DNA from 3 places in the Ensifer sp. 1H6 genome. Region 1 is predicted to be linked to each of the others. Evidence: riboswitches for the same ligand, from Rfam matches in the RefSeq annotation. Region 1 holds a riboswitch; each other region holds the start of a gene.
The links. A riboswitch is a leader RNA that binds a small molecule or an ion and turns the genes downstream of it on or off. The one in region 1 is predicted to bind cobalamin.
Positions count from the first base shown of each region.

Region 2: another riboswitch for cobalamin. It lies ahead of nrdH (glutaredoxin-like protein NrdH); the one in region 1 lies ahead of BKP54_RS33570 (CbtB-domain containing protein).
Region 3: another riboswitch for cobalamin. It lies ahead of bluB (5,6-dimethylbenzimidazole synthase); the one in region 1 lies ahead of BKP54_RS33570 (CbtB-domain containing protein).

Region 1 is NZ_MOAI01000055.1:14,603-24,459, forward strand. Features, by position in the region: gene BKP54_RS33545 (GntR family transcriptional regulator) at 202-912, opposite strand; gene BKP54_RS33550 (DUF1194 domain-containing protein) at 1,118-1,912, opposite strand; gene BKP54_RS33555 (glucoamylase family protein) at 2,073-3,383, shown strand; gene BKP54_RS33560 ((2Fe-2S)-binding protein) at 3,550-4,242, shown strand; gene BKP54_RS33565 (CbtA family protein) at 4,318-5,112, opposite strand; gene BKP54_RS33570 (CbtB-domain containing protein) at 5,310-5,486, opposite strand; cobalamin riboswitch at 5,529-5,798, opposite strand; gene BKP54_RS33575 (TetR/AcrR family transcriptional regulator) at 5,797-6,489, opposite strand; gene BKP54_RS33580 (NAD(P)H-binding protein) at 6,593-7,423, shown strand; gene BKP54_RS33585 (anthrone oxygenase family protein) at 7,420-7,899, shown strand; gene BKP54_RS33590 (SDR family oxidoreductase) at 7,946-8,743, opposite strand; gene BKP54_RS33595 (SRPBCC family protein) at 8,854-9,417, opposite strand; gene BKP54_RS33600 (metalloregulator ArsR/SmtB family transcription factor) at 9,414-9,788, opposite strand; gene BKP54_RS33605 (crotonase/enoyl-CoA hydratase family protein) at 9,833-9,857, opposite strand, start outside.
Region 2 is NZ_MOAI01000009.1:94,410-104,266, forward strand. Features, by position in the region: gene BKP54_RS12925 (acylphosphatase) at 1-73, shown strand, start outside; gene BKP54_RS12930 (TetR/AcrR family transcriptional regulator) at 157-861, opposite strand; gene BKP54_RS12935 (multidrug effflux MFS transporter) at 1,070-2,266, shown strand; gene nrdF (class 1b ribonucleoside-diphosphate reductase subunit beta) at 2,370-3,359, opposite strand; gene nrdE (class 1b ribonucleoside-diphosphate reductase subunit alpha) at 3,376-5,529, opposite strand; gene nrdI (class Ib ribonucleoside-diphosphate reductase assembly flavoprotein NrdI) at 5,499-5,915, opposite strand; gene nrdH (glutaredoxin-like protein NrdH) at 5,933-6,154, opposite strand; cobalamin riboswitch at 6,456-6,682, opposite strand; gene BKP54_RS35050 (hypothetical protein) at 7,127-7,798, shown strand; gene metE (5-methyltetrahydropteroyltriglutamate--homocysteine S-methyltransferase) at 7,977-9,857, opposite strand, start outside.
Region 3 is NZ_MOAI01000002.1:209,262-219,118, reverse strand. Features, by position in the region: gene BKP54_RS03895 (phytanoyl-CoA dioxygenase family protein) at 57-1,250, shown strand; gene BKP54_RS03890 (SDR family oxidoreductase) at 1,342-2,163, shown strand; cobalamin riboswitch at 2,241-2,450, shown strand; gene bluB (5,6-dimethylbenzimidazole synthase) at 2,495-3,286, shown strand; gene BKP54_RS03880 (DUF2865 domain-containing protein) at 3,195-4,265, opposite strand; gene BKP54_RS03875 (acyl-homoserine-lactone synthase) at 4,453-5,097, opposite strand; gene BKP54_RS03870 (LuxR family transcriptional regulator) at 5,252-5,989, opposite strand; partial or broken gene BKP54_RS03865 (NADP-dependent malic enzyme) at 6,166-8,477, opposite strand; gene BKP54_RS03860 (UDP-2,3-diacylglucosamine diphosphatase) at 8,653-9,492, shown strand; gene BKP54_RS03855 (MFS transporter) at 9,598-9,857, shown strand, end outside.

The DNA.
Region 1 (9,857 bases):
CGACCCGATGTGTTCGGCCAGATGGGGGGCCGTCGGAAGCCCTGGAAGACAAGGCTTTCGGACGAGAGCCGGCACGCTTTCGCCGTGACAATTTTTGCGAAAGATTTTTTCGAATGATGGAGGCGTGGGGAGCGGCGAGGGGCCTGCGGCCGGGTGCAGGCCGTCTCCCTGAAACCGTTCAAGCGTTTTGGCTGTCAGCGATCAGAGATCGAGCGCGGCCCTGAGGTCGGTCGGCTTGCGCTCCCTGAGGTCGAGATCGGCCTCGATGTGATCGATATGGCGGATCATCAGCGCACAGGCGGTGTCGATGTCGCCGGTTTCGATCGCAGTCAGGATGTCGCCATGCTCGTCGTGGCCACAGGTCGAGACGCTCGATTGTCCATAAAGCGCGATGACGAGCGAGGAGCGCGCCACCAGCTCATCCATGAAGCGCCTGAGAATGACATTGCCGCTGAGATCGGCGAGCGCCAGGTGGAAATCACCCGAGGCCTTGATCTCGGCGCGGCGCGCCGACCGGCCGCGCTGTGCGGTCAGTTGATGTTCGGCGGCAAGCAGGCGGCGCAGCTCATCGATATCAGCCGCGCCAATGCGCGGCGCGGCGGCGCGCACGAGGCCCGGCTCGATCAGTCGGCGGGTCGCAAAAATCTGGCGGGCTTCATCCGGCGAGGGATGGGCGACGAAGGCGCCGCGGTTCTTCTCGACAGTGACCAGCCCCTCATAGGCGAGCGACTGCAGCGCGGCGCGCACCAGCGTACGGCTGACGTTGAACAGATCGCCGACATCGCTTTCGGACAGCTTGGTTCCGGGCGCAAGCCGTCGTTCGACGATCGCATCGCGCAGCTTGTCGCGAATCTGTCGGGTGCTGGTGTCGGTGGACGCGTCGGCCGCCGCAGGATGGGTGGTCAGGGACATGAAGGAAATCGATCCACGATTGAACGCGGCATCTTATCGACGCGCGCGCCCTACAGCGCCGCGCGTCTTATTAGACGCGCAAATGTCGCTGTAGCACTTTGAATGGCTGCCTGTTTTTATCCTTAAATCGAATAGGATTTAAGGAAACATGCAGTAAGGAAACGACAATCTGGCATGGCAAAGCGTCGTTGCCAATGTGGGCCGACTACTTGTCAAGTTCGGGATAGACGCGGTCGATGAAGCCTGGCCGGAGCTTCTCGCCGATCAGGCAGTCGGGCGCGGGCAAGGCATCGACGAGGCGCACACGCGGCGGTGGCGGCAGGCCGCTGACCTCCAGGATCAGCTTCTGGCGGATGGCGATGGCGAAATCTTCCGGCTCATGCACCGGCAGCACGAAGGAGCCCGGGCCGCCGACGACGCACTCGGCATAATACTGGTCGAGCGGCCCGGTCGAGACGGACGGTCTAATCAGGATCGCCAGGCCATTGATGATGATGCCGCGGGCAATGGCGATGTCGCGGGCGGGAATGACCGGTGGGCCGATATTGTTGGGTCCGTCGCCAGACACGTCGATGATGCGGCGCATGCCGGCAAAGGCGTTGGAGTCGATCAGCGCTGTGCCGTAAGTGAGCGCGTTGGAGATCGAGGTGCCGCGGCGGGTGCCGACGGGGCGGGCCTCGATCAGCGCGGCAAAGGCGTCCGCTTCGGCGGCGTTGGAGATCACCTGCCAGGCAACGACGGAGGATTCGTTGACGGTGCCGGCCCATTCGAAATAGCCAAGGGCGATCCGGCCATAGCGACCGCTCGTTACCGCATTGAGGAAGTCGGAATGGCGCAGCGCCTGCACGTAGCCGGCGCGCTGGACGCGGGCTTCGTCCAGATCCATCGAGCCGGACATGTCGACGGCCAGCACCAGTTCGACATCGACGTCGGTGTGCGCGGCGGTCGATTGGGTCGGGCCACCAGTCAGGGAAAGGATCAACGCCAGCATGGTTAACATCGCTTCAACCCGTCATTGCGAGCCGCGTCATCTCAGGAAATGTAGCACAGGATTGGCTTATCGCGACTGTTTGGGGTTGGCTGACCTTCAATAAAAGGTGATATCGACAGGGTTTACTGCCGATCGATACCGTGCCGACGGGCCTGCATGAGCTGAGGATATGCTTCAACAGACACGGAATACGGAGCGTTTTCAGGTCGATAGGCTGCAGTCCGCCGCTTTCGACTATTTCCTGCGCTATAGCGATGCCGGCACCGGGCTTGTCGCCGATACGTCGCTTCCCGACGCGCCCTCAAGCATCGCTGCCACCGGTTTCGGGCTTTCCTGCTACCCTGTTGGCGTCGAGCGCGGCTGGATCGGGCGCGGCGAAGCGGCCGGCCGGGTGCTGATGACCCTGCGGTTTCTGGCGCAAAGCCGGCAGGGGAGCGATGCGCTCGCCACCGGTTATCGCGGCTTCTACTATCACTTTCTCCACATGAAGACCGGCGAGCGGGTGTGGCAGTGCGAGCTTTCCACCATCGATACCGCGCTGCTGATTGCCGGCGTTTTGACCGCAGGCGCCTATTTCTCCGGCGACAGTGCGGGGGAGCGGGAAATCCGCGCGCTTGCGGATAAGCTCTATGCCCGGGTGGATTGGCGCTGGGCGCTCGGCCGTGGCGAGATACTGACGATGGGCTGGCGACCGCCCGGGCGGTTTCTTAAGTATCGATGGCAGGGCTACAGCGAGGCACTGCTGCTCTACGTGCTCGCGCTCGGCGCGCCGCACCATGCAATCGGCCCGGAGCACTACCGCGAATTCACGGCCGCCTATGCGTGGACCACGGTCGACGGTGCGCCGCATCTGCAGGCCGCGCCTTTGTTCGTCCATCTCTTTCCGCAAGCCTGGTTGGACCTTCGCGGCATTGGCGATGCGCCGATGCGTGACGAGGCGACTGATTATTTCGACAATACCTGCCGGGCGATCGCGCTGCAGCGAGCCCATGCCGAGCGCAATCCCGGCGATTTCGCCGGTTACGGCGGGGATATGTGGGGCCTCAGCGCCTGCGGTGGACCGGCGGGGCGGCAGCGGCTTGTCGATGGGCGTTGGCAGCGGATGCTCGGCTATGCGGCGCGCGGCGCGCCCGGTGGTCCTGACGATGGCACGCTGGCACCTTGGGCACCGGTTGCCTGTCTGCCTTTCGCTGCCGATGCGTCGCAGTCGGCACTCGCCGAGCTCGAGAACTGTTACCCGGACATTCTGTGCGAGAGCCGGTTTCCCGGCGGGTTCAATCCGAGCCTGCCCGGTGTGGGCCCGGAGGGTTGGGTCGACGACCGCGTGGTCGGGCTTGACCAGGGGCTTGTCGTGATGATGATCGAGAATGCCAGAAACGGTTTCGTCTGGGAGCTGACGCGCAGCATTCCGGCCATACGGCGCGGATTGCAGCGGGCGGATTTTCGCGGCGGCTGGCTTGAGACCAGGGAGACGGCATGAGCTTGGGCCACGAGCGGCAGGACGAGCGCCCGGCGGAGGACGAGGCGGACGCGGCGTTGCGCCAGAGCGCCCTTGGCGTTCTCGCGCACCTGCAGTCGTCTTTCCCCGAAGTGGGCTTTTCGCTCGGGGCGCCGGCGACGTATTTCTTCCCGAGGCGCGGTTCTGGGTGGAGGAGGGCGTCGGGCTTGAAGACAGCCTTGCCTATCAGGATCGCTTTGCCGAGGGCATGGACGACAAGATCCGCGCCGCCCATCTGATTGCCTTTTACAGCAACCAGCTCACGCTCGCGCTTGGCGGCCTCTATCTCGGTGGGGGCATCGTGGCAGCCGTTCGCGGCCTTCGCTTCGAAGAATTTTCGCGGGCCTATGGCGAACGGCTTGTCGCGGCCAAGCGGTTTCATTTCAGCCTTGCCTTGCCCGCAGCCGGGGATCATGCCCCGGCGACTGCGGACGTCTTCGGCGAAACCTTCGCTGCGCATCTGGCGCCGATCGTCGTCATGTTGAAGCGTCGCACCGGCCTGTCCTCGGGCGCGCAATGGCGGCTTGCGGCGGATTCGCTTGCCGGTGGGTTCCTGGAGATCGGCCGCGTCCTCGGCGACGAGGAGACCGCGATGGCGAGGGCGCTGGCGATCGTCAAGCGCGCGGGTACGTCGCTATTTTCCGACAAGCTCCGTTACGAGGACATCGTGATCGAGATCGGCGGCAATCATGCGCTGTCGCGCACCTATCGCCTGCGCGGCGGCTGCTGTCTCTATTATCGAACGGAAGGTGGCAGCTTCTGCGACAGTTGCGTGATGCTGGCGCCGGACGACCGCCGCGCGCGGTTGCAGGCGCATCTGCTGGCATTGCAGGCGCGCTGAGACATCTCGACGACAAAGCCCCTGATATCGGCGATATCAGGGGCTCCGGGTTGATGGCGAAATCTGGCCGGTCTGTTACGCCTTGGCGAAACGATCGTTGATGAAGCCCGACACGACGCCGAGAACAATCCAGAACGCGAGCGTGGTGGCAAGGGCTGCCACGGCGAATTCAGCGCCGAGCACGGCCGGCACATTGCTGGAGATGTCCGACGGTTGCGGCGCGCCATAGACATGCGGTGCCGCGATCAGCACGAGGCCGATGATCTTGGCGGCGATCTCTTGCCGCAAGACCAGCAGATAGAGACCGGCGGCAGACAACAGCACGGTTGCACCCCACCAGACCTGGCGGTCGCCGAGTTCCGCGGCCGGGAAGCCCGGCAGTTCCGGCGGCAGACCGATTGCCGGCAGCATGTGCACGGCAAGCCAGCCGCAGGCGCCCCAGAGCGCGCCGTTCCTGAGCGTGATCGGGTAGCCGATGACGAGGCTGACGCCGGCGAGCAGCAGCGCGAAGCCGGAGCCGGTCACCAGATTGGCGATCAGCGTGCCGGAAAAGCGGCTCATGCCGAACATGATGCCGCCTTCCTCGTGTTCGCCCTCATGGGCGTAGGCAGGCGTGATCGGCGACAGGGCGTCAAGCAAAGCGCCAATCGGCGAAACCGCCTTCAGCGACGAATGCTGGTCGTGGTTTGCTGCGGCCGGATCGGCCGTTCCCGGCTGAACGGCTGGTTGTTCGCCGGCGGCCGGTGCCTCGCCTTCGAATTCTTCCGCGTGCAGGATCAGCGGTACGACGCGCAGTTCCTGGGCGCCGGTCATGAAGACACCGGCAATCAATCCAGCCACGATCGCGGCCAGAAGCGTTCTGACAATCATTTTCGATATCCCTCGATATCGGCGCGCCATGCATCTGGCAGGCAGCGCCGTGTCCCACTGGCAAATATGCGAACGGCTCCGTCCGGCAGATCTTCAATCTGCATCAGACGCGAGCAAACGCGTCCGGCTGTCTGCCGGAAGCGTTTTTGTCCGCAGCTATGTCGATGCGGAACGCAAGTCGCGTCCCGGAACATCGCTTAGTGGCAGGGGAAGCCATAGGAGTGGCGGGTGTCGTGCGCGGTATCGTGCAGCACGGCCGAGTTCGCCAGGCCTGCGCCGAAGACGAGGAAGCCGCCGATGAGGAGCGCGATGATACCTGCGGTCAGACGATCGCTGAGGGAGAGCGGAATGCTCGAAACTGTAGATGTAGCCATGACAACCTCCGTGATGGCGTCGGGATCTTTCCCGGTTTGGGCCCTATGCCCGCATCGACTGGCAGGTTTCCTGGCTCAGGACGTCGGGTGAGATCACCCTGGATTTGCCTCGCCTTCCCAGAGCAAGGGCCGCCCTCTCGCGGTCTTGTCTCCAGTGGCTTCTTCCGGATCGCTCCGGAACGGCGCATTCACGTCGCTCTACAGTCGCGGGGTCGGCCGTGATTTGAATGCCCAGCATGGGTCCATCCGTCACGTTCCCGTTTACTCCCGAAACGCGTTCGCGTTGCGGGAACCAATCGATCCACGATGATTAGGATCGCACCCCGGAGATGTCAATTAGACTTGCGCCGCCGCCCGGTCCATCCGCGACAAAATCACGAAGGATCATGCGTTTATAGGCTTCGACGATCTGGTCGCCCTCTGCTCTGGTGACGGAGACCGCAAGCCGCATCGTGCAATCGCCGAGATGCATGATCAAAAAGGCGGCGCTGTCGATCGTTTCGCGCGGCGTGTCGGGCGCAAACCGAGCCCAGACGTCGGCCAGAAGCTGGCCGCCGGCACGGCTTTGCAAAAGGTCGATCTCGCGCAGCGCCTTGTCGGCCTGCATCGCTGACCAGATGTCGCGCATCACAGGCTCGGCCAGGAACATATCGTAATAGATGTCGAACAGCATGGAGAAGGCGTCACGCAGTTCCGAGATCGACGTCACCTTGGCAAGCTCGGCCCCGATGCATTCATTGCAGACCGCATTGTAGCGCTCGGCCAGCGTGCGCACGATCGCCGCCTTGTCGGGGAAGTACTGGTAGAGGGAGCCGATCGAGATTCCAGCCTTTTCAGCGACTTCGCTCATGCGCATGGCGTCGCTGCCCTTCTCCTGGATGATCGCCGTGGCGCAGGAAAGGATGTGCTCGACGCGCTCGCGGCTGCGCTTCTGGCTGGGCGTGCGGCGCAGCGCCGGCTCGTCGTCAGCGGGGATTGTGGAAGGGCTTGCATCGGGAATCATGAGTAATGCTCACATTTTGACTTGACTCCTAAAATACGAGGATTTATCACATTTGCAAATGTGAGAGATGCTCATGTTTTGCAATCAACCTCAGGAGGAAGCGATGACTGACAAACTCACACTGGTTCTGGGCGGTACGGGCAAGACGGGGCGGCGGGTGGCGGCCCGCCTTGAGGAGCGGGGTATCGCGGTGCGCATCGGCGCCCGTTCGGCATCGCCTTCCTTCGACTGGACGGATGAGGCGACCTGGGCGCCCGTGCTTGAAAATGTCGAGCGCATCTATATCAGCTACCAGCCGGATCTGGCGGTGCCGGGCGCCGTCGAAACCATCCGCAAATTCTCGAGGCTTGCCGTTCGCTCGGGCATCAAGCGGCTGGTGCTTCTGTCGGGGCGCGGCGAGGACGAGGCGGAAGCGGCCGAGCGCGAACTGCAGGCCTCCGGCGCCGACTGGACGATCATCCGGGCAAGCTGGTTCTTCGAGAATTTCAGCGAGGATTTTTTGACCGATTCCGTTCGCAGCGGATCGGTGTTCCTGCCGCCGGATGAGATCACCGAACCCTTCATCAGCACCGACGACATCGCCGACGTGGCAGTTGCAGCCCTTCTGGACGAGGGGCATGTCGGCAAGGTCTATGAGCTGACAGGCCCGCGGCTGATGACCTTTGCCCAGGCCGTGGCCGAGATCGCGACGGCTGCCAACCGCCGGATCGGCTATCAGTCCGTGCCGGTTGCCGACTTCACGGTGCAGTTGCGGGCCGACGGATTGCCTGATGACTATGTCGAACTCATCCGCTATCTCTTCACGTCGGTGCTCGACGGGCGCAATTCGCAAGTGACGTCCGATGTCGAGCGCGTGCTTGGGCGCAAACCGCGCGACTTCGCCGACTATGCCCGGGAGACCGCTGCAACTGGTGTCTGGAGTATCGCCGCATGATCCCGCTGATCCCCGCTCTGGCGTTTGCCGCCGCAATCGGCTCCGGCCTGATGGCCGGGCTGTTCTTCATCTTCTCGGTCTGCATCATGCAGGCTTTGTCGCGGCTGCCGGCGGAGCAGGGGATCGCGGCGATGAACGCCATCAACGTGGTGATCCAGAATCCGCTGTTCCTCAGTACCTTCATGGGCACGGCGCTTCTGGGGCTCGCGCTGGTCGTCGCGGCCTTCATCTGGGGCGGTAACGGCAGCCTGCTGCTGGCGGCCGGCGGCATCGCCTACGTCGCCGGCGTGCTGATCGTCACCATTATCTTCAACGTGCCGATGAACGATGCGCTGGCGGCTGCCACGTCTGGGCAGGCTGCCACCGAAATCTGGCAGCAGCACTACCTGACCGACTGGGTCTGGTGGAACCATGTGCGCACGATTTCCTCGATCGGCGCTCTGGCGCTGTTCATTCTGGGTTTTGCGCGCAGCTGAAGAGAACGACCGACGCGACCCTGTGAAGGTCCGCCGGTCGTTCATTTCAATCAACCAGCGAGCCGCAGGTGAGGTTGGCGATCGCGCCGGTCATGGCGCCCGCCCGGTCCGAGGCGACGAAGGCGGCATAGTCGGCGACCTCGTCGAGCCTCGGGAAACGGCCGAGCAATGTGCCGGACTTTGCCCGACCGTCGAGCATCTCCTCCACAGTGGTATCGAACCGGTCGGCAAACCCTTGAAAGACGGCGCGCGCATGCGAAGCTGGCAGTGCCTCGGGAATGGCATCCGGCCGCAGGCAGATGACGCGGATGCCATGGCTGCCGAGTTCGCCGGCGAGAATGCGCGAGAAGGTCTCGATGGCGCCGCAGGTGGTGCCGTAGCCGAGGAAACCCGAGCCGGACATGCGCGAGCCGGGCGTCGAAAGCGTCAGGATGACACCGCTGCCGTTTCTTTCCATCTGCGCTGCTGCCGCCTTGGCGGTGATGAAGTTGGCGCGGGTATAGGCTGCAATCGGGTGCTCGAACTGTTCCAGCGTCAGCTCAGAAAGCGGCGGGCCCTGAATGTGGGCAAAGCCGACAGCGGTCAGGACCACGTCGATCCTGCCGGTTCGGTCGACAACCGATTGCGCATGCCGCTCGACGGCGGCTTGATCCATCACGTCGAGGACGTCGAACTCCGCCTTTCCACCCGCCGCCCGTATTGCCTTGGCCGTACGATCCAGGGTTTCGGCCGTTCGTCCAACGAGAAAGACACTCGCGCCTTCGCGGGCAAAGGCACGCGCCGCAGCACCGCCGATGGCGCCGCTGCCGCCATAAACAATCGCACTCTTATCCTGAAGCAACATTGTAGCCTCCCTTGATCCTGTTGGGGTGAATGGGCGTGCGGCATGGGCCCCTGGATCGATATCGATCCAAGGGAGAAAACCGTGCAGCAAGTATGATGTGTTAACGGGTACTAGCGCGCAGCGATCTGCCGCGCATATTCCTGTTCGAGCCTAGTATGCTTGTTCCAGAAGCCATGCGAGGTGCGGTCGGAAACCACATCGGCGAGAATGTCGAGATGGGTGTGCCAGCCGGCAGCCACGCTTGCCATCATCTCCTGTGTCGCGATGCGCGAATGGGTGACCACCAGCAGCACTTCTGAGCCCTTGGCCTCCAGATCGAAGCGCACCTGCGACGGCGTCGGCGTGCCTTCGCCCCAGGTATAGGCCAACAGGTACGGCGGCTTGCAGGCGATGATGCGGCCATGGATACGGCTTTCGCCGGCAAGGGCGGCATATTTGGTTGGCGGCTCACCGCAATCCGTGCCGAGGTCCTCATGGCGGAAGATATGTTCGACCGTCGATTCGGCTATAGCACCTATGGTGCCCGACGCCATCCACTGGCGGCGCTTGTCCTCCTCCGTCAGGTAGGCCCAGATGCGCTCGATCGGGCCGGGCAACAACCGCTCGATGCGTGCCGCATCCGGCGCGACGATCCGGGCATATCCGCCGTCGTCCATGCCGGCTTGCGGTGTCATCGCTTCTTCTCCGTTTGCTGCGGCGTCGTGGTCTGCCTGTCTGCGGCCTTCGCGGCGTCCTCGGCCAGAAGCAGTGCCTCCAACACATCGATGCGTTGACGCCAGAAGGCTTCGTAATGGCGCATCCATTCCATGCCGGCATGCATCGGCTCGGCGTCGAGCCGGCAGACATGCGCCCGGCCGCGCACTTCGCGCCGCACGAGACCGGCGCCTTCGAGCACCTTGATGTGTTTCGATGCGGCGGCAAGCGAGATCGAGAAGGGTGCGGCCAACTCGCCCACCAGCCGCTCACCCGCTGACAGATCCTGCAGCATCGCCCGCCGCGTCGGGTCGGACAGCGCATGGAATACGGCGTCAAGCCGATCGTTCATATATTCAACCATGTCGTTGAATATCGCCGATCTCGCGGTTATTGTCAACCGATTGGTTGAATATCTCTG
Region 2 (9,857 bases), on a different contig from region 1:
CTCTGTCGTCAGCGTCGAAACCGAACCGGTCGCCCTGCCCGATCCGGTGCAGGGGTTCCAGATCACTGGTTAGGTGATCGGAGATGCGGAGGGGCGTTGGTCTTAGGTGCGTCGCGAAGACGTCAGGGTGACTGAATTGGTCAGAGCGACTGGCGGTCAAGCCGATTGGTCGAGGCGACCGGCTTTTTTCTGGGCTCGTTCGGTCTCGACCCTGCCATAGGCGCGCAGGAAGGTCCTGACGGCGTTGCGGGCAGAGGTCTGCAATTGCTCCTCCGTTGGAGCTTCGCCAAAAGGACCGGCTATCTGCATGTCCGCCTTGATCAAGGCCAGGAATTGCCGAGCGGCCAAGTCGAGGTCGTCGATCTCAAGCGGGGCCGCGTGGGCAAGCCGGGCAAACAGTGCCGAGAGTGCCGCGCCGATCTTGCCCGGTCCCTGTTCGCGCCAGATCCTGATCAGCTCGGGATATCGCTCTCCCTCGGTCTCGACCAGCTTCTGGATGAACTTGCCGTCCTGATTGCAGATGCAGTTCCTGTTGAGGCGCACTGCAAAGGCAGTGAGGTCGTCCTCGAGATTGTCTGCCCGTTGCGGGAAGGTCGCGAGGATCGAGAACAGCGCGGCGTTGGTTCGGTCGAGGATATCCTGCACCACCGCCATGAACAGCGTCTCTTTTTCGCGGTAGTGATTGTAGATGGTCTGCCTGGAAACACAGGCTTCCGCGGCGATTTCGTCTATGCTGGCGCCGGAAAAGCCTTCGCGGCAGAAGACCTCTGCGGCGGCGTCGAGGATCGAGATGCGTTTGGCGCATTGACCCTTCTGGGTGGGGCCACCGGCGGTCGGCAAGGCGGCTTGTCGTTTTTTCATGATCCGACGATAGGACATGTTGACGGTTTGGACAATAGTGTCTAATTTGACATGTGTGTCCAAAATTATGGACCACATAGGTCAGCGCAGGATGCGTCTCCCGGACGTTCGATCCTGGCACGACCGGCTCATTCCAGTTTCAATCCCGGCGGCAACGAATGCAGGCGCGCGTCCTCGTTCGTTTCGCGACCTCTGAAAGATCATCACCATGACGGCGTCCTTTCTACGCACTGCCATAGTCCTCGGTCTGATTTCAGCGATCGGGCCTTTCGCAATCGACATGTATCTCCCCGCGCTGCCGTCGATCGGCAAGGATCTCGCCGCAGAGACCGGTGTCGTGCAGCTTAGCCTGCTCGCCTTCTTCATTTCCTTTGCAATTTTCCAGCTCGTCTATGGCCCACTCTCGGATATGTGGGGCCGCAAGGCGCCGCTCTATCTCGGCATCGGCCTGTTCGCGCTGGCCAGCATCGGCTGCGCGCTCGCGACCGATATCGAAACGCTCATCGCCTTCCGCTTCCTGCAAGGTATTGGCGGTGCCGCCGGCATGGTCATTCCGCGCGCCATCGTTCGTGACATGCACACCGGCGTTCAGGCGGCACGCCTGATGTCGCTGCTGATGCTGGTGTTCAGCATCTCGCCGATCCTGGCGCCTCTGACTGGCAGCGCCGTCATCGAGTTCTACGGCTGGCGCGGCGTTTTCTATGCCGTCATGATCGCAGCCTTCATTGGCCTGATCCTGCTGTCGACCCAATTGGCTGAGACCCGTCCGAAGAAGGACAGGGCCGACAGCAATTTCGGCAGCGCGATTGCCGCCTACCGGCTGCTTCTGAGCGACCGGAACTTCCTGACGCTCACCTTCATCGGTGGCCTCGGCATTTCGAGCTTCCTCGTCTACCTCGCAAATTCGCCCTTCGTGCTGATCGATCATTATGGCCTGACGCCGACGCAATACAGCTTCGCCTTCTCGATCAACGCGGTATCGTTCTTCGCGGTCTCGCAGGCAACGGGTTGGCTTGGCGATCGTTTCGGTCTCGTCCGGGTCATGCAGCTTGCCGTCGCCGGCTTTGCCTTGACCATGGCCAGCATGTTCATCGTCATGAGCCTCGGCTTCAACCAGTTGCCGGTCATGGCCGTATTCCTGTTCGTCGGCTACGGTGCGCTCGGTCTGGTCATCCCGACCTCCGCGGTGCTGGCGCTCGAGGATCACGGCGAGATTGCCGGCACGGCATCGGCGCTGATGGGGACGCTGCATTTTGTCACGGCGGCTGTCGCCATGATCGTTGCTGCCGTCTTCTTCAACGGAACGGCGCTTCCGATGGCCGCGGGCATTGCGATTTGCGCGGTCAGCGCGTTCCTGCTGACACAGGCAACCATCGGCCGCAGCCGTGTCGTGCCGGCGGAGTAACACCACCTCGCTTCGCGCAGTTGAAACAGGACGGCCGGTGAAGACCTTCTCGTCTTCACCGGCCGCTTTGCTATTGGCTCAGCAACGGAGTGCGGCGCGCTTGTCAGAAATCCCAGTCTTCGTCTTCGGTCGCAACCGCCTTGCCGATGACATAGGAGGAGCCTGACCCCGAAAAGAAGTCGTGGTTCTCGTCGGCATTCGGCGACAGCGCCGACAGGATTGCCGGATTGACCTTGCAGGCGTCGGCCGGAAACAGCGCCTCATAGCCGAGGTTCATCAGTGCCTTGTTGGCGTTGTAATGCAGGAACTTCTTCACGTCCTCGGTCAGGCCGACGCTGTCGTAAAGCGACTCGGTATATTTCGCCTCGTTGTCGTAGAGTTCGAGCAGCAGGTCGAAGGCGAAATCCTTCATCTCCTGCCGACGCTCGTCGCTTAACCGCTCCAGGCCCTTCTGGAACTTGTAGCCGATGTAATAGCCGTGCACCGCCTCGTCGCGAATGATGAGGCGGATCATGTCGGCGGTGTTGGTCAGCTTGGCGCGGCTCGACCAGTACATCGGCAGATAGAAGCCGGAGTAGAACAGGAAGCTCTCGAGGAAGACGCTGGCAATCTTGCGCTTCAACGGATCCGCTGTGCGATAGTGCTCGAGAATGAGCGCCGACTTCTTCTGGAGGTGTTCGTTCTCCTCCGACCAGCGATAGGCGTCGTCGACGTCAGGCGTCGAGCAAAGCGTCGAGAAGATCGAGGAATAGGAGCGGGCATGCACCGCCTCCATGAAGGAGATGTTGGAATAAACAGCTTCCTCATGCGGCGTGATCGAGTCCGCCATCAGCGTCGGCGCGCCGATGCTCGTCTGAATCGTGTCGAGCAGGGTCAGGCCGGTGAAAACGCGGATCGTCAGCTGCTGCTCTTCCGGCCGAAGTGCTGCCCAGGAGGGAATGTCGTTGGAGAGCGGCACCTTTTCCGGCAGCCAGAAATTGCCGGTGAGCCGGTTCCAGACCTCGAGGTCCTTGTCGTCCTCGATACGGTTCCAGTTGATGGCGCGCACGGCCCGCGGGCTCTTGGGCGCCTTGGTCTTCACTTGGATGTTCATCGTGTTCCCCGGAGTATCACAGTGCGCAGGAGACGCAGCCCTGCACTTCCGTGCCGGACAGTGCCATCTGACGAAGGCGGATGTAGTAGATCGTCTTGATGCCCTTCTTCCAGGCATGGATCTGCGCGCGGTTGATGTCGCGGGTCGTCGCCGTATCCTTGAAGAACAGCGTCAATGACAGGCCCTGGTCGACATGCTGGGTCGCCGCCGCATAGGTGTCGATGATCTTCTCCGGGCCGATCTCATAGGCATCTTGATAGTAGTCGAGATTGTCGTTGGTCATGAAGGCGGCCGGATAGTAGACACGGCCGATCTTGCCTTCCTTGCGGATCTCGATCTTCGAAACGATCGGGTGGATGGAGGAGGTCGAATGGTTGATGTAGGAGATTGAGCCGGTCGGCGGCACCGCCTGCAGGTTCTGGTTGTAGAGGCCGGAGGTGATCACCGCCCTCTTGAGTTCCAGCCAGTCTTCCTGCGTCGGGATCTGCACACCAGCGGTTTCAAACAGTTCGCGCACCCTCTCGGTTGCCGGCTTCCATTCCTGCTCGGTGTATTTGTCGAAATACTCGCCGGAGGCGTATTTCGAGTTCTCGAAGCCCTTGAAGCTCGACCCGCGTTCGACCGCGATGCGGTTCGAGGCGCGGATGGCGTGGTAGGTCACCGTGTAGAAATAGATATTGGTGAAGTCGATGCCTTCTTGCGAACCGTAATAGACGCGTTCGCGGGCGAGATAGCCGTGCAGGTTCATCTGGCCGAGGCCGATCGCATGGCTGTCGTCATTGCCCTTCTCGACGGAGGGAACCGAGGCGATATGGCTCATGTCGGAGACCGCGGTCAGCGCCCGGATCGATGTCTCGATCGTCTTGCCGAAATCGGACGAATCCATCGCGGCGGCGATATTCAGCGAGCCGAGATTGCAGGAGATGTCCTTGCCCAGGTGCTTGTAGGACAGGTCGTCATTGTACTCGCTGGCTTCGCTGACCTGGAGGATTTCTGAGCAGAGGTTGCTCATGGTGATGCGGCCGGCGATCGGGTTGGCGCGGTTCACCGTGTCTTCGAACATGATGTAGGGATAGCCCGACTCGAACTGGATTTCGGCCAGCACCTGGAAGAACTCGCGCGCCTTGATCTTCTTCTTGCGGATCCGGCTGTCGGCGACCATTTCCCGGTATTTTTCCGTGACCGAGATGTCGGTGAAGGCAACGCCGTAGACACGCTCCACGTCATAGGGCGAGAACAGGTACATGTCCTCGTTGTTCTTGGCGAGTTCGAAGGTGATGTCGGGAACGACGACGCCCAGCGACAGCGTCTTGATACGGATCTTCTCGTCGGCGTTCTCCCGCTTGGTGTCGAGGAAACGCATGATGTCGGGGTGGTGGGCGTTGAGATAGACGGCGCCGGCACCCTGGCGGGCGCCAAGCTGGTTGGCGTAGGAGAACGAATCCTCCAGCAGCTTCATCACGGGAATGATGCCGGACGACTGGTTTTCGATCTGCTTGATCGGGGCGCCGGCCTCGCGGATGTTGGTGAGCGACAGCGCCACGCCGCCGCCGCGCTTCGACAATTGTAGCGCCGAATTAATGCCGCGCGCGATACTCTCCATGTTGTCCTCGACCCTGAGCAGAAAGCAGGAGACGAGCTCGCCGCGCTGCCTCTTGCCGGCGTTGAGGAAGGTCGGGGTCGCAGGCTGGAAGCGACCGGAGATGATCTCGTCGACCATGTCGCGCGCCAGCGCCTCGTCGCCGCGCGCCAGCGTCAGCGCCACCATGCAGACCCGGTCCTCGTAGCGCTCGAGGTAGCGCTTCCCGTCGAAGGTCTTCAGCGTGTAGCTGGTGTAATATTTGAAGGCGCCGAGAAAGGTCGGGAAACGGAACTTCTTGTCATAGGAGTGATCGAACAGGTCGCGCACGAAGTTGAACGAATACTGGTCGAGAATCTCCTGCTCGTAGTAGCCCTCGGTGACGAGGTAATCGAGTTTTTCGCGCAGGTTATGGAAGAACACAGTGTTCTGGTTGACGTGCTGCAGGAAGTACTGCTTTGCCGCCAACCGGTCCTTGTCGAGCTGTATCCGGCCGTCCTCGTCATAGAGGTTCAGCATGGCGTTCAGCGCGTGGTAATCGAGCGCCGATTCCGTCGCCTTCAAGGGGCGTTCGAGTGTTGAGACGTCCAAAATCGTTCCATCCCGTTTTTGACATTGGCGACGTCCTCATCGGTTCCCAACAGTTCGAACCGGTAGAGATAGGGCACCTGGCACTTGGCCGAGATCACGTCGCCGGCGATCCCGTAGGTCGCGCCGAAATTGCTGTTGCCCGCGGCAATCACGCCGCGGATGTGGGAGCGGTTGTCCGCATTGTTGAGGAAGCGGATCACTTGTTTGGGCACGGCACCCCGACCGTCGTCGCCGCAATAGGTCGGGACGACGAGCACATAGGGTTCGTGCACGTCGAGCGGCGCGTCAGTCGTGCTGACGGGAATGCGTCTGGCGCGCAGGCCGACCTTGCCGACGAAGCGATGGGTGTTTTCCGAGCGGGTAGAAAAATAGACGATCAGCCCCATCGCGCCGTACCTCGGCTTCAGGACAGCGCGCTGATCTTGTCGGGGCGGAAGCCTGCCCAGTGCTCCGGACCGGCGATGACGACGGGAACCTGCATGTAGCCAAGGCCCTTGACCGTCTCGAACGCGTCCTGGTCGACCGAAATGTCGATCACCTCGTAGTTGACGCCCTGGCGGTCGAGCGCGCGATAGGTTGCGGTGCACTGGACGCAGGCGGGCTTGCTGTAGACGGTGACGTTCATTTCTTCCTCGTTTGGTCGGCTGGATCTGGGCATGAAAAGGCATGCGGATACGCACAAGCGATCCGGCGAAATGCAGGACTGGCAGGATGACCGCTTGCTCGGGTCGAGAAGACCCGGGCGCGGTTGTTCGTCAGATTCGCGGCTTCCCGCGCCTCTTCATTGGCGAATGATAGGAATTCGATGACGCGGACATGACTTCACCCCGAAGTTGAAGACGGCGCTTCCGGGGAGACGTCGAGACGATCAGGCAGGTTTCATCCTGCCCCATGCACACCTCTGACCTCTCCGGACACCCCGCCCGTGGACGTTTATCGATCGAGGCAGGTCTCCTGGCTCACGGGTCGGTGCTTCTGTCCGGACCTTCCCGAAGCATCATGCTTCAGTGGCCGAATGCTGGACAGTTGCTCGCCGTTTACAGTTGCGGGGGCAGCCACGGCTTAGCCAAGCGAAATCGCTACGACGGCACCGTATTCCCATCTTCGCTCCCAATCCTTGCGAATCGGGAGAACCTCGAACACTAGATATAGTATATGTCGGGAAAATTGCGTCAATAGGTTCCATGTCGAAGCCACCTGGGAGGCGGACAATATTTTTTCGGGTGTGGATAGCGGGGAGTAAACGACAAGTGTCGGCGAAGCCTGTGGATGGCGGCACACTCATCTCGTGAGTGCCGCCAGTTGGGAACGTGACCGTGCCATTCAGATCGTGAGCGCCGGTCGAAGCTTTTGCGGCCCAGGACTTGATATTCACAGGGCCCGCGATGGGTCCGCGCCATCGGTGCGATCTTACCGGCATCAGGTGTGGCACGATGTTGGCGTTCGAAGCGAGCTGGGGAGATAAGGTTGTGTTAGTCTCCGCGCTCTCGCTTCGGGTGCGGTCAGGTGCTATGGCGAGTGCGGGCAGACGATCGTGAAGTGTAGGGCATGCGCTTCCTGGCGTTCAAGGCTGGCCCCAGCTTGTAGGGTTTGTTCTGTGACTGAAAGAAGCATCGTCAGGCAATATTTCTTTTTGGCCGGGCTGGCTGTTGTGTGCAGCATTCCTGCTCCCGCTTACGCCTCTCAAAATAATGACTTTTTTGGCCCAATGCGTGGTGAAGTCTTACATTTTGTACCCTTTCCAGAGTATATTGGAATTGGTCTAAGTGGCGGATCATTAAATCAAAGAGACGTGGCATTCTCTGTCATAAAATTGCTAGCCGTTGCGGCGAGAGTTGATACGAGACCAGAAACGAAACTTGGGAAGAGTTCAATTAGTATAATTTTTGAAAATAAAATTATTGTCAGCGGGAAAATAGACTATAAAAAATTGGCCTCGTTCCATTTCGATGGGGATGTCAAGAGTATTTTGGATGGTTCTGCGAATGCCGGTTCTGGCGACTGCGCATCCTATATCAATTTCTCAGAGGACGGACTATTCGATAGAGGGCTCGTTATAGCGAACGATGATGTAAGAGAATTGGAGCTAGCGACTTGTGTTGCCGATGCGCAAGCTCACGTGTTTGGAGTCAGCACGCGAAGTTCTAACAACAAGGATTTTTCCCGCTTCCTGACAAGGATAATGAATCTTGTTGAACAGAAGTGGAAGTGCCTCGACGCAGGGATAACGGAAGCAACGTGCAAGTTTGTGGATGGACCGGGCGAGTAAATAGAGGCGACGCCGTCGAGGTGTAATTTGCTTGAGATATCGGCATGGCTCGATGGCGGGTTCATAATGCCTCTGAGGTAGCCTTCGATCAAATTTCATTGCCCGTTTGTCCAAGGCTGCACCCAGGTGGCAGGCGCCGGGGGTTCCCCCGGCGCCGTCTCGATAGTGCTGTCGCCCATCATGCGTTTGCGGCTTCTCGCCGGGCGGCAGCAAAGGATCGCCGCAGCGCTTGCGCCGCCTGCACCATGTTGACGAGTGCCGGGCGAACTTCCTCCCACCGCCTTGTTTTCAGACCACAATCCGGATTGACCCAGATCTGCGCCGGCGTCAGACCGTCGGTCGCCTGTTCGATCAGATGCACCATCTCGTTGACAGTGGGTACCCGCGGCGAGTGGATGTCGTAGACGCCGGGGCCGATCTCGTTCGGATAGGCCTGATCGATAAAGGCGCCGAGCAACTCCATCTTCGAGCGCGAGGTTTCGATGGAGATGACATCGGCATCCATTGCCGCAATCGCCGCCATGATGTCGTTGAACTCCGAGTAGCACATGTGGGTGTGGATCTGGGTTTCGTCACCGACGCCGGAGGCGCTGATGCGGAAGCACCCGACCGCCCAGTCGAGATAGGCCTTTCGATCGGCCTGTCTCAGTGGCAGTCCCTCGCGCAGCGCCGGTTCGTCGATCTGGATCACGGCGATACCGGCCGTTTCCAGGTCGGTGACTTCGTCGCGCAGCGCCAGTGCGATCTGCCGGCATACGATCGACCGGGGCAGGTCGTCGCGCACGAACGACCATTGCAGCATCGTCACCGGGCCGGTGAGCATGCCCTTCATCGGCTTGTCCGTCAGCGACTGCGCATAGGTTGCCCAATCGACCGTCATCGGGTTCGGGCGCGAGACATCGCCGAAGATGATCGGCGGGCGTACGTAGCGCGAGCCGTAGCTCTGCACCCAACCGCTCTGAGTGAACCCATAGCCGGAGAGCTGCTCGCCGAAATACTGCACCATGTCGTTGCGCTCGAATTCGCCGTGCACCAGCACCTCGATGCCGATTTCCTCCTGCCAGCGCACGGCCTTCTCCGTCTCCTGGCGCAGGTAGGCGAGGTAGTCGACATAGCTGAGCTCGCCCTTGGCATGCAGCGATCGTGCCTGGCGCACCTCTGACGTCTGCGGGAAGGAGCCGATCGTCGTCGTCGGGAAGAGCGGCAGTGCCAGCCTGTCTTCGTGCCGGCGCCGGCGCGTTGCAAAACTCGATTGACGGCGGCTGTCTGCTGCCGTCAGGTTCTTCAAGCGTCCGGCAACGAGTGGATCGTGGACCTTGAGCGAGGTCAGCCGTGCCTCGACCGCAGCAATCGATTTTGCAAAGACCTGCTCGGGATTGGCCAGGCCCGGCTCGAATGCGCGGGCAAGCAGGCTGAGTTCGTCCAGCTTCTGCAGGGCGAAGGCAAGCCAGGAGCCGAGCTCCGGATCGAGCGCTCGTTCGAGATCGAGGTCGATTGGCACGTGCAGCAGCGAGCACGACGGTGCAAGCTCGATGCGATCGCGGCCATGCGCCTCGATCAACGGCTGCAGCCGGCGGAAGAGGCCGGCAAGATCGGTACGCCACACATTGCGGCCATCGACGACGCCGAGCGACAGCACAAGCTGTGCCGGTACCGTCTGAAGTAGCAAGTCGAGCTGTTGCGGCGCCCGCACGAGGTCGACATGCAGCCCGGCAACCGGCAGCGAAAGGGCTGTCGGCATGTTGTCACTGACCGCGCCGAAATAGGTCGCGAGCATGATTTTCAACTGCGGAAGTTCCGAGGCGAACGTCTGGTAGGTCAGCGCCAGCGCCTGGCGTTCCCGCTCAGTGAGATCGAGCACCAGGCATGGCTCGTCGATCTGCACCCATTCGACGCCGGCTTCCCCAAGCTCGGTGAGAAGCTTCGTATAAACAGGCAGCAGCCGCTCGATCAGATTGATGGTGTCGAATCCGCCGGCAAGCGCCTTGCCCAGTTTCAGGAAGGTGACGGGGCCGAGGACGACAGGGCGGGTGACATGCCCGAGCGCCTTGGCTTCGAG
Region 3 (9,857 bases), on a different contig from region 1:
TCACGATCTCACGCCGCCTATAGTCGGGACATCGAAAGTTTCTGAGGAGGAACGAGATGAAGACCGACAACAGGGCGCGCCAGCGCCTCGACCGTGTGTGGCTGAGCGAGGATGCCTGCGACATCGAGGCGTTCCGTGCGGAGGTGGAGCGGCAGACGAACCTTGCTGATTATCCACACGCGCTCGCCTGCGAGAAAAATGTGCTGATCTATGACAGCGCCAGCCTGGTTGCCGCCTGCGCCACGACCGAGGGGCGCCGCGCTGCCCTGGCCGAAATCTGCGAGGTGCTGGCAACCGGGCCCGGGGTGGCGGTGTTCAAGCACGCCTATGCCGACACATCAGTCATCGATGCGGCCAGCGGCATCTTTGACGCCATCATCGACGAGCAACACCGCACCAACAGTGGCGGCGGCGACCACTTTGCCAAGCCCGGCGCTAACGACAGGATCTGGAATTCGCTCGAAAAACACTGCCTGAAAAGCCCTGAGAACTTTGCCGCCTATTACGCCAACGCCATCATCGCGCTCGTCAGCGAAGCCTGGCTTGGTCCGAACTACCAGCTGACGGCGCAGGTCAATCGCGTCAATCCCGGCGGCGCGTCGCAGGCGGCCCATCGCGACTATCATCTGGGATTCCAGACCTCTGATGTCATCGAGCAGTATCCTGTTCATGTGCACAGGCTGTCGCCGGTGCTGACGTTGCAAGGTGCCGTTGCCCATTGCGACATGCCGATCGAGAGCGGTCCAACGCTTTTCCTTCCCTATAGCCAGACCTACGTGCCCGGCTATCTCGCGTTGAAACGTCCGGAGTTCCGGGCCTATTTCGACCAGCATCACGTGCAGCTGCCGTTGGAAAAGGGCGATGTCGTCTTCTTCAACCCGGCTCTCTTCCATGCGGCCGGCAGCAATCATTCGACTGATATCAAGCGCGTCGCCAACCTGCTCCAGGTCTCCTCGGCCTTCGGGAGGGCGATGGAGACCGTCGATCGCGCCAGGATGAGTGCAGCCCTCTACCCGGCGCTGACCGCACTCGTGGCATCCGGCACGCTTTCGGCCGATGAGGCGGCCAATGCGATTGCGTCCTGTGCCGAGGGCTATTCCTTCCCGACCAATCTCGATCGCGATCCGCCGCTGGGCGGTCTCGCGCCGAAGACCCAGGCGCAACTGATGCATGAGGCGCTGGCAGGCAGGTGGAGCGATGCGGATTTCAGAAGCGCGCTTGGCGAGCAGGCACAGCGCAAGCTGAGCTGAACGGCAGAATCGATCTTTCCGGTCCCCGGCGTTCTGCGGCGGGGGCCGGTCGCCCTGTTTTCATCTCACTTTCAATTCTGGGAGGACTTTCATGACCGAGCAATATGGCCGTCTCGACGGCAAGATCGCCATCGTCACCGGCGGGACGCAGGGGCTGGGCGCAACGATCGCCAACCTGTTTGCGGAACGTGGGGCTAAAGGTGTCGTCATCTGTGGACGCAACGTTGCCAAGGGCGAAGCGAAGGCCGAGCAGATCCGCAAGGCAACCGGCGCGCAGGTACTTTATGTCGAGGCAGACCTCGAAAAGGTCGAGGACGCGCGCAAGGTCGTCAGCGCCTGCGACGCCACATTCGGGCGCGTCGATGCGCTGGTCAATGCGGCGGCGATCACCGATCGCGGCACCATCCTGGACACCAGCCCCGAACTGTTCGACCGGATGTTCGCTGTCAATGTGCGCGCACCGTTCTTCCTGATGCAGGAAGCGGTAAAGCTGATGCGGCGGGAGGGCACGCAGGGCACCATCGTCAATATTGGCTCGATGTCGGCGATGGCCGGTCAGCCGTTTATCGCCGCCTATTGCTCGTCGAAGGGGGCGCTGGAGACGCTGACCAAGAACACCTCCTATGCGCTGCTGCGCAACCGCATTCGCGTCAATGGCCTCAATATCGGCTGGATGGCGTCCGAAGGGGAAGACCGCATCCAGCGCGAATTTCATGGGGCGGCAGACGACTGGCTCGAAAAGGCGGCCGCCAGCCAACCCTTCGGTCGGCTTGTCGACCCCAAGGAAGTCGCGCGTGCCTGCGCCTATCTCTCGTCGGATGAGTCCGGCCTGATGACGGGGTCGGTCATCTGCTTCGACCAGTCGGTGTGGGGCGGCTATGACGGCTCGCCGCATCCGGTCGCGCCGCTCTGACATCTGACGCTGTCGCGAGGCCCTGTGGAGTGACCGGCAAGCGACGCCGGACTTGCTTGTCATTCCCTGTGGGCTGTGCCCTTATGACGCCGTCAGGTGCCCGCAACGCGGGAGAATCGGGAATCCGGTGTTATTCCGGAACGTGCCCAACGCTGTGACGGGGACGACTGCCTCTAGGGATTTTGAGCTTGCTCAAGATCTTGCCACTGGATCTTCATGTGATCTGGGAAGGTGAGGCGGCCGGTTGATCCGAAGTCAGAAGACCGGCCTGGCAAGATAGACCGATATCCGCGCGGACGGCGGAAGGTTGTGCATTGTTGGGGATCGAACGATGCTGACTGACGCTAATGGCGGCCTTGCGGCTGCAGAGGCCTTTTCATCCGACGAGCGCGAAGCCGTCTATCGAGCCATCGAAACGCGCCGGGACGTGCGGGATCAGTTCCTGGCCGAACCCTTGCCTGACGATGTGGTGATGCGCCTGCTCAATGCTGCGCACCGGGCGCCATCGGTGGGTTTCATGCAACCGTGGAATTTCGTCGTGGTCCGGCAGGCCGAAACCCGCGAGCGGGTATGGCAGGCCTTTTCCCGCGCCAACGACGAAGCGGCATTGATGTTCGATGGCGACCGCCAAGCGAAATACCGCTCCCTGAAGCTGGAGGGGATCCGCAAGGCACCCTTGAGCATCTGCGTCACCTGCGACCGCACGCGCGGTGGAGCGGTCGTTCTCGGGCGCACCCATAACCCGCAGATGGATCTCTATTCCACCGTCTGTGCCGTGCAGAACCTCTGGCTTGCGGCGCGCGCCGAAGGCGTTGGTGTCGGCTGGGTCAGTATCTTTCATGAAAATGAGATCAAGGCGATCCTCGGCATTCCCGATCATGTCGTGATCGTCGCCTGGCTTTGCCTCGGATATGTCGATCGCCTTTACCAGGAGCCGGAACTTGCGGTTAAGGGCTGGCGCCAGCGGCTGCCGCTGGAGGAGCTGGTGTTCGAGGAAGGCTGGGGAACCTGCCGAAAGGCAGACGCTGCGATCAGTTGCTCTGAACCGGCTGGTAGCCCGGACCCTTCGGATGGCGAAGGTCGATCGACGTTTCCTCCTGGGGAAGGAACGTCGGCCCGATGACCCGCACCTTGCTCTTGGCGGGATCGTAGGGGCGCTCCTCCGCAGCCGCCTTGGCGGTAGGGGCGGCCGCTTCCTTCTTGCCCTCGATGACGATGATCGACGATTCGCTGTTGCCAGTGTTGCCACTGGAAGCCTTGGGCGTCGTCGCGATCTTTGGAATCTGGCAACCGCAAATGCCCGGCTTGCCGACGCCGCGCGTCCGATAGGCAAAGGCGTTTGGCAGTTCTTTATAGGGGCGTCCCGTCGAGGCGGAGACCATCTGGTCGCTCTCCTCGGTCGCCAGGTCGTGGAAAAATAGTTCTGTTTCGGCACCCGGGCAGCGGGCGCGGCAGGCCTGCTCGTCGCGGGCGAAGTCCACAGGGCTTGCCTCGGACGAGATCGGGAAGAAGGCGCCATCGCAAGTGCGCACGCACATGGTGCGAAGCGTGCCGGAATAGACGCCGCTTTCCGGCGGGTAGGTGCCCATTTCGCCGTCCCGCAGCATTGGTCCGTAGCTTTCGTCCGGCGGCAGATCGCGCAGGATGTTGCGGTACGTTTCCGGCTCGTCCGGGTCGGCGGTCGCAAATTCCTCGCTGCCACCATAGCAACCGTTGATCTCGAGGGCGGCGAGGATGCGCCGGCGCGTATCGTCTCCATCGCCTGACATCAGCTGCTGGCGCTCCGATTTGAGGATGCGCAGATTGTCTTCCATCTCGGCGATCAGACTGTTGATGTCTGTGCAGATATCCGGGTCGCCGCCGTTGAAGACGACGACGCTGCCTGTGCCGCAGCCGGCGCGTCGGCGATCGTTGCGCGCCCGGCGCAATTCGATGTTCTGTCGGGAAATCGCGCTCGCATAATCGCGGGTATCGGCCGTAGTTTCGATGGCGGCGGGCAGTTCGGCGAGCCGAGTGTTCAGGCGGTCGCACACGCTGGAGGCCAGCGCCTGATCGGCAAGAACCAGAAGCAGCGGCAAGGTCGCCGCGGCTAGGGTTTTCATGTTCCGGAACACGGGCGAACGTCCATTCCTGCAACCGCACGGCGCCACCCTTGTTGTCCGGGTTCGGTCGCTGTCGGCACTTCCTGTTTCAGCCCTATCATAAGGCTTGTCGCCGCCGGTGCAACGACAAGCCTCGCATTGCGTTAACAGCTCCGTCCGGTGGGAGGAACGGAAGGAGCGTTAGAGATCAGGCGGCGCGTGCCGTCTCCAGCGACATCGGCCGTTCAAGAACCGTGCCTTCGATCGCCGCTACGGCCTTCATGGCGCTGAGCAGCGACGGCGTCACTTCCCAGGCGACCGCTACGGCATAGACCGAGCCGATCCGGTGCGGGTCAGCGATGCGCTCGCCGGGGCAACCCATGCGGCGGAACATCCGCTCGAGGAAGACATCGGTCACCGTGACGATATGGCTGATGCCGGAGGCCAGCCCGAGTTCGCCGACACCGCACATCAGTTCTGCGGCGGCGACGGTCACCTGGTTGGAGGCGCGGTCCTGAGAAATCTCCGGGTCGATGCAGAAGCGGCTCGATTCCCAGATCGAGGCGCTGCGGATCTCAGGGTTGTCGCCAAGCAGGATCGGGAACGTATCGTCCAGCATGTTGGGGCCGAGCGTCGGCAGCAATCTCAGCGATCCGCGCAGTTTTCCCGTCTCCGGCGAATAGGACAGAATATAGAGCGGATTCGACTTGTCGTAATTGTCGATCTCCCATTCCCCATCGGTCTGCACGTCCCATTTCAGGAAATCGTGGAAGACGCGCTTGCGCAGCTTGAACATCTCGTCGATGGACTGTGGGTGCTGTCCGCGTGTCCTGCCGTTGAGGATCCTGATCATCTTCTTCTCCATCCTTGTTTTGGGGGATGGCGTGATGCTGTCAGTCCTCAGGCAGGGGCGAAACTGTCACTACCGACAGTTCCGGAAACCGTTTTTTCCCACTAAATATAGACGGGTTTTCAGATGAGCGAAGGAGGAGCGTCTTGAGGGTGGGTCAAACCGTCGGGATCAGTGCATGGCGAACGGCCTGGGCCACGGCCTGCGTGTTGGAGACAACATTGAGCTTTCGGCGGGCATTGGTCATGAAGAAACGCACGGTGCGTTCGGAAATGCCGAGAATGGTGGCAATTTCCCAATAGCTCTTGCCGGCCGCCGACCAGGTGAGAACCTCGGTTTCGCGACCTGTGAGGCGCGTATCGCGCGTGTTCAGCCCCCCTGTCATGGCGGCGTTTTCAAGCATGCCGGCATGAAACAGGTTGGCGGCGAGCTGGAAGTCGCGCAAGTGGTTGCGCCGATAGATCGACCACTCCGCGGCCGACATATTGACGTTGATGGCCAGCAAGGCGGTGCGGCCGGCCGGCGAGGGCAGCGGCAGGGCGACGCCTTCACTGGAAAGGCCGATCTCTTCGGCCGTCTTGAACAATGGCTCGCATTCGGGAAAGCGGTGGCGCGCCGTCGTCCATTCGACAGGCCTGACGCCACCGAGCGCCAGCTTGAGGATCGGGTCGATACGGTAGAGCTCCCGCGTCAGATAAAGCTCGGCCGCGTAGGCACCGAACGTGTGGTGCAACCGGCAGATCTTGAGCTCGTCGGCATAGGGCTCAGCTTCAAGATATAGGAGATGAGCGATGCGAAAGGTACGGCGCATCAACGTAAAGAAATGGGCCGGCTCGACACAGCCTCCGCATTCCAGAATTTCCAGCATGTCGAGGACAGCCTGTTGTTCAGTCATGCCACAACACCGATTTTTGCGCTAAACCCCACAATGGTTGGGGGTTCACCTTTTGTCCAGAACCGACAGCCGATTTGCTGTGGATTGTCGACCCTTGCAAACAATGGTTGTTGCCCAGGGTCGCGGCAGCATCACAGGGCCGCCGGGTGCGGCGGCCCTTAAAAACGAGGGCGTCGCTAGCCCGGATGGCTGGCTTCAACGACGGCGAGTGCCGCCATGTTGACGACGCCACGCGAGGTCACGGACGGCGACAGGATGTGCGCCGGCAGTGCTGAGCCGAGCAGGATCGGTCCGACATGCAGGCTGTCCGTCATCGTCTTGACGACGCCAAGCGTGATGTTGGCAGCATCCAGGTTCGGGAAGACCAACAGGTTGGCTTCGCCCGAGAGCGTGCTGTCGGGCATGACGCGCTGACGCAGCACTTCGGAGATGGCCGAATCGCCGTGCATTTCGCCATCGACTTCCAGATCGGGCGCGAGTTCGCGCACAAGCTGAAGCGCCTGGCGCATCTTGGTGGCACTCTCGGAATCGCGCGAGCCGAAGTTCGAATGCGAGACCAGGGCGGCATGTGGCGTGATGCCGAAGCGCCGGATCTCCTGCGCCGCCATGACGGTGGTCTGGGCGATTTCTTCGGCACTCGGGCAGTAGCTGACATAGGTGTCGGTGAAGAACGTGGCGCCACGCTGCGAGATCAGCAGGCTGAGGGCCGAGAAATCGAGCACGCCGTCGCGCTTGCCGATGATCTGCGAGACGTCGCGCAGGTGCTTGCTGTAACGCCCTTCGACACCGCAGATTAGCGCATCGGCTTCGCCGCGCTTGACGGCAAGCGCCCCAATGACGGTGGTGTTGGTGCGGACGATCGTGCGGGCAGCTTCCGGAATGACACCGAGACGGCCGACGAGGGCGAAATAGTCCTCGACGTAGTCGCGGTAGCGCGGGTCGCCCTCGGGGTTGACCACCTCGAAATCGATATCCGGACGAATGCGCAGGCCGTAGCGACGCAGGCGCGTCTCGATGATCTGCGGACGACCGATCAGGATCGGGCGGGCCGTGCCTTCCTCCAGCAGCACCTGGGCGGCGCGCAGCACGCGCTCGTCTTCACCTTCGGCGAAGATCACGCGGTTCTTCTGCGCATTCTTGGCGGCGGCAAAGACCGGCTTCATGATGAAGCCCGAGCGGAAGACGAAGCGGTTCAGCTTGTCGAGATAGGCGTCGTAGTCCTGGATCGGGCGGGTGGCGACGCCGCTTTCCTCGGCAGCCTTGGCAACCGCCGGCGCAATCCGGAGGATCAGGCGTTGGTCGAAGGGCGAGGGGATCAGGTAATCGGGACCGAAGACCGGCGTCTCGCCGGAATAGGCGCGGGCGGCCACGTCGGACGGCTCCTCGCGGGCAAGGCCGGCAATGGCGCGGACCGCCGCCATCTTCATTTCTTCGTTGATCGTGCTTGCGCCGCAGTCGAGCGCACCGCGGAAGATGTGCGGGAAGCAAAGCACGTTGTTGACCTGGTTGGGGAAATCCGAACGGCCGGTGCAGATCATCGCGTCGGGGCGCGCCGCGCGCGCTGCCTCCGGCATGATCTCGGGCGTGGGGTTGGCGAGCGCCATGATCAGTGGCTTTTCGGCCATCTGCACCAGCAGTTCCGGTTTCAGGACTCCAGCGGCGGAAAGACCGAGGAAAACGTCGGCGCCGCCGATACTGTCGGCTAATACCCGGTTGTCGCTTTCCTGCGCGTATACGGACTTCCATTCGTCCATCAGCACTTCGCGGCCCTTGTAGACGAGGCCTTCGAGGTCGTGCACCCAGATGTTTTCGGTCTTGGCGCCAAGCGTGACCAGCAGATTGAGACAGGCGAGCGCTGCGGCACCTGCACCCGAGGTAACGATCTTGGCCTTGGCGATGTCCTTGCCGGCCAGTTCCAGACCGTTGAGGATTGCGGCCGCAACGATGATCGCGGTGCCATGCTGGTCGTCATGGAAGACGGGGATCTGCATCTTTTCGCGCAACTGGCGCTCGACCTCGAAGCATTCCGGCGCCTTGATATCTTCGAGGTTGATGCCGCCGAAGGTCGGCTCGAGCGCGAGATGACATCGACCATACGCTCGATGCTCGCCGCGTCGATCTCGATGTCGAAGACGTCGATGCCGGCAAATTTCTTGAACAGGACGGCCTTGCCTTCCATGACCGGCTTGGAGGCAAGCGGACCGATATTGCCGAGGCCGAGAACGGCCGTGCCGTTGGAAATGACCGCGACAAGGTTGGCGCGTGCCGTGTAGTCGGCAGCCGTTTCAGGATTGTCGCGGATGGCGATGCAGGGCGCAGCCACACCGGGCGAATAGGCGAGCGCGAGATCGCGCTGGTTGCCGAGCGGCTTGGTGGGCTGAATTTCGAGCTTCCCAGGGCGAGGGTAACGGTGGAAGAAAAGGGCCTGCTGGTCGATGTCGCCGCTGACCGGACCTGTCTGGGATTTCGTTTTGTCGCCCGTGCTCATAGTCTGCATTCCTCTTTTTTGGACGTGGCCTTGTGGCATGAATTGCGAACCGCGTACAGTTTTTGCGCGGTTCTTTTAAGCCGGTGCGACGAAGCGGCCGGCGTCCGTGTCATCTTCCTGAAACACGAGTCTGGTTTTGACGGGCCCCAGAAGGCTCAATCAAGACGAGGCTGGTATGATGGCGGCACCGCAAATCAATTCCGTAAGACACCTCAGGACGTTGTTCATCTCCGACGTCCACCTCGGCTCCAAGGCCGCCAAGACCGACTTTCTTATTGATTTTCTGCGCCATCACGAGGCTGAGACCATCGTTCTCGTCGGCGACATCGTCGATGGCTGGCGGTTGAAGCGTAGCTGGTACTGGCCGCAGAACTGCAACGACGTCGTCCAGAAGCTGCTGCGCAAGGCGCGCAAGGGCACGCGCATCATCTATATCCCCGGCAATCACGACGAGTTCATGCGCGATTTCCCGGGTGTTCACTTCGGCGGCATCGAAGTGGCGCAGCGCCATATGCACAAGGGTGCCGACGGCCGCAACTATCTGGTGCTGCATGGCGACGAATTCGATGTGGTCGTGCGCAATGCGCGCATCCTCGCCTATCTCGGCGACTGGGCCTACGATACGGCGATCGCCATCAATATCGGCCTGGCCGCCGTTCGTCGCCGGCTCGGCATGCCCTATTGGTCGTTCTCTTCCTGGGCGAAGCTGCAGGTGAAGCACGCCGTCAACTTTATCGGTGAGTTCCAGAAGGTGGTTGCCGACGAGGCGCGGCGGCATGATGCGCAGGGCGTGATCTGCGGCCATATCCACCATGCGGTCATCGAGGATATCGGCGACGTGCGCTACATCAACACGGGCGACTGGGTCGAAAGCTGCACGGCGATCGCCGAACACCACGACGGCACCATGGAACTGATCACCTGGCATCAGATGCGCGGCGGCGTCGCAGAGGCCGAGGGAACGGCCGAAGCCGAACGGCTTCTGGCGCACCTGCTGACGCAACGGGCAGCCTGACGGGAACGCCGGCGAGGGCGCAAGCGTCGCTTGTAGTGAAATCTAGGTTATGGCGATCCGGCAGCGGGCTATGCTATTGCTGGCCGATAGCCATCAGGTTCTCCCATGATTCCCTCCCAAGCGCCCGCAACTGTGGGCCCTCCGCCGCGTCATTTTGCGCTTCGCATCGCCTTGCTCTTCTGCGCTCCGTTGATCGTCAACGGTTTCGCAATGCCGTATTTTCCGGTCTGGTTGAGCACGCTTTCCATGAGCGATTTCGAGATCGGCGTCGTGCTGGCGCTGCCGATGTTCGTACGCGTGATCACCGCGCCAATTGCCGGTGTGATCGCCGATCGGCTCGGAGAGCGCACGATCGTTTTGATCTG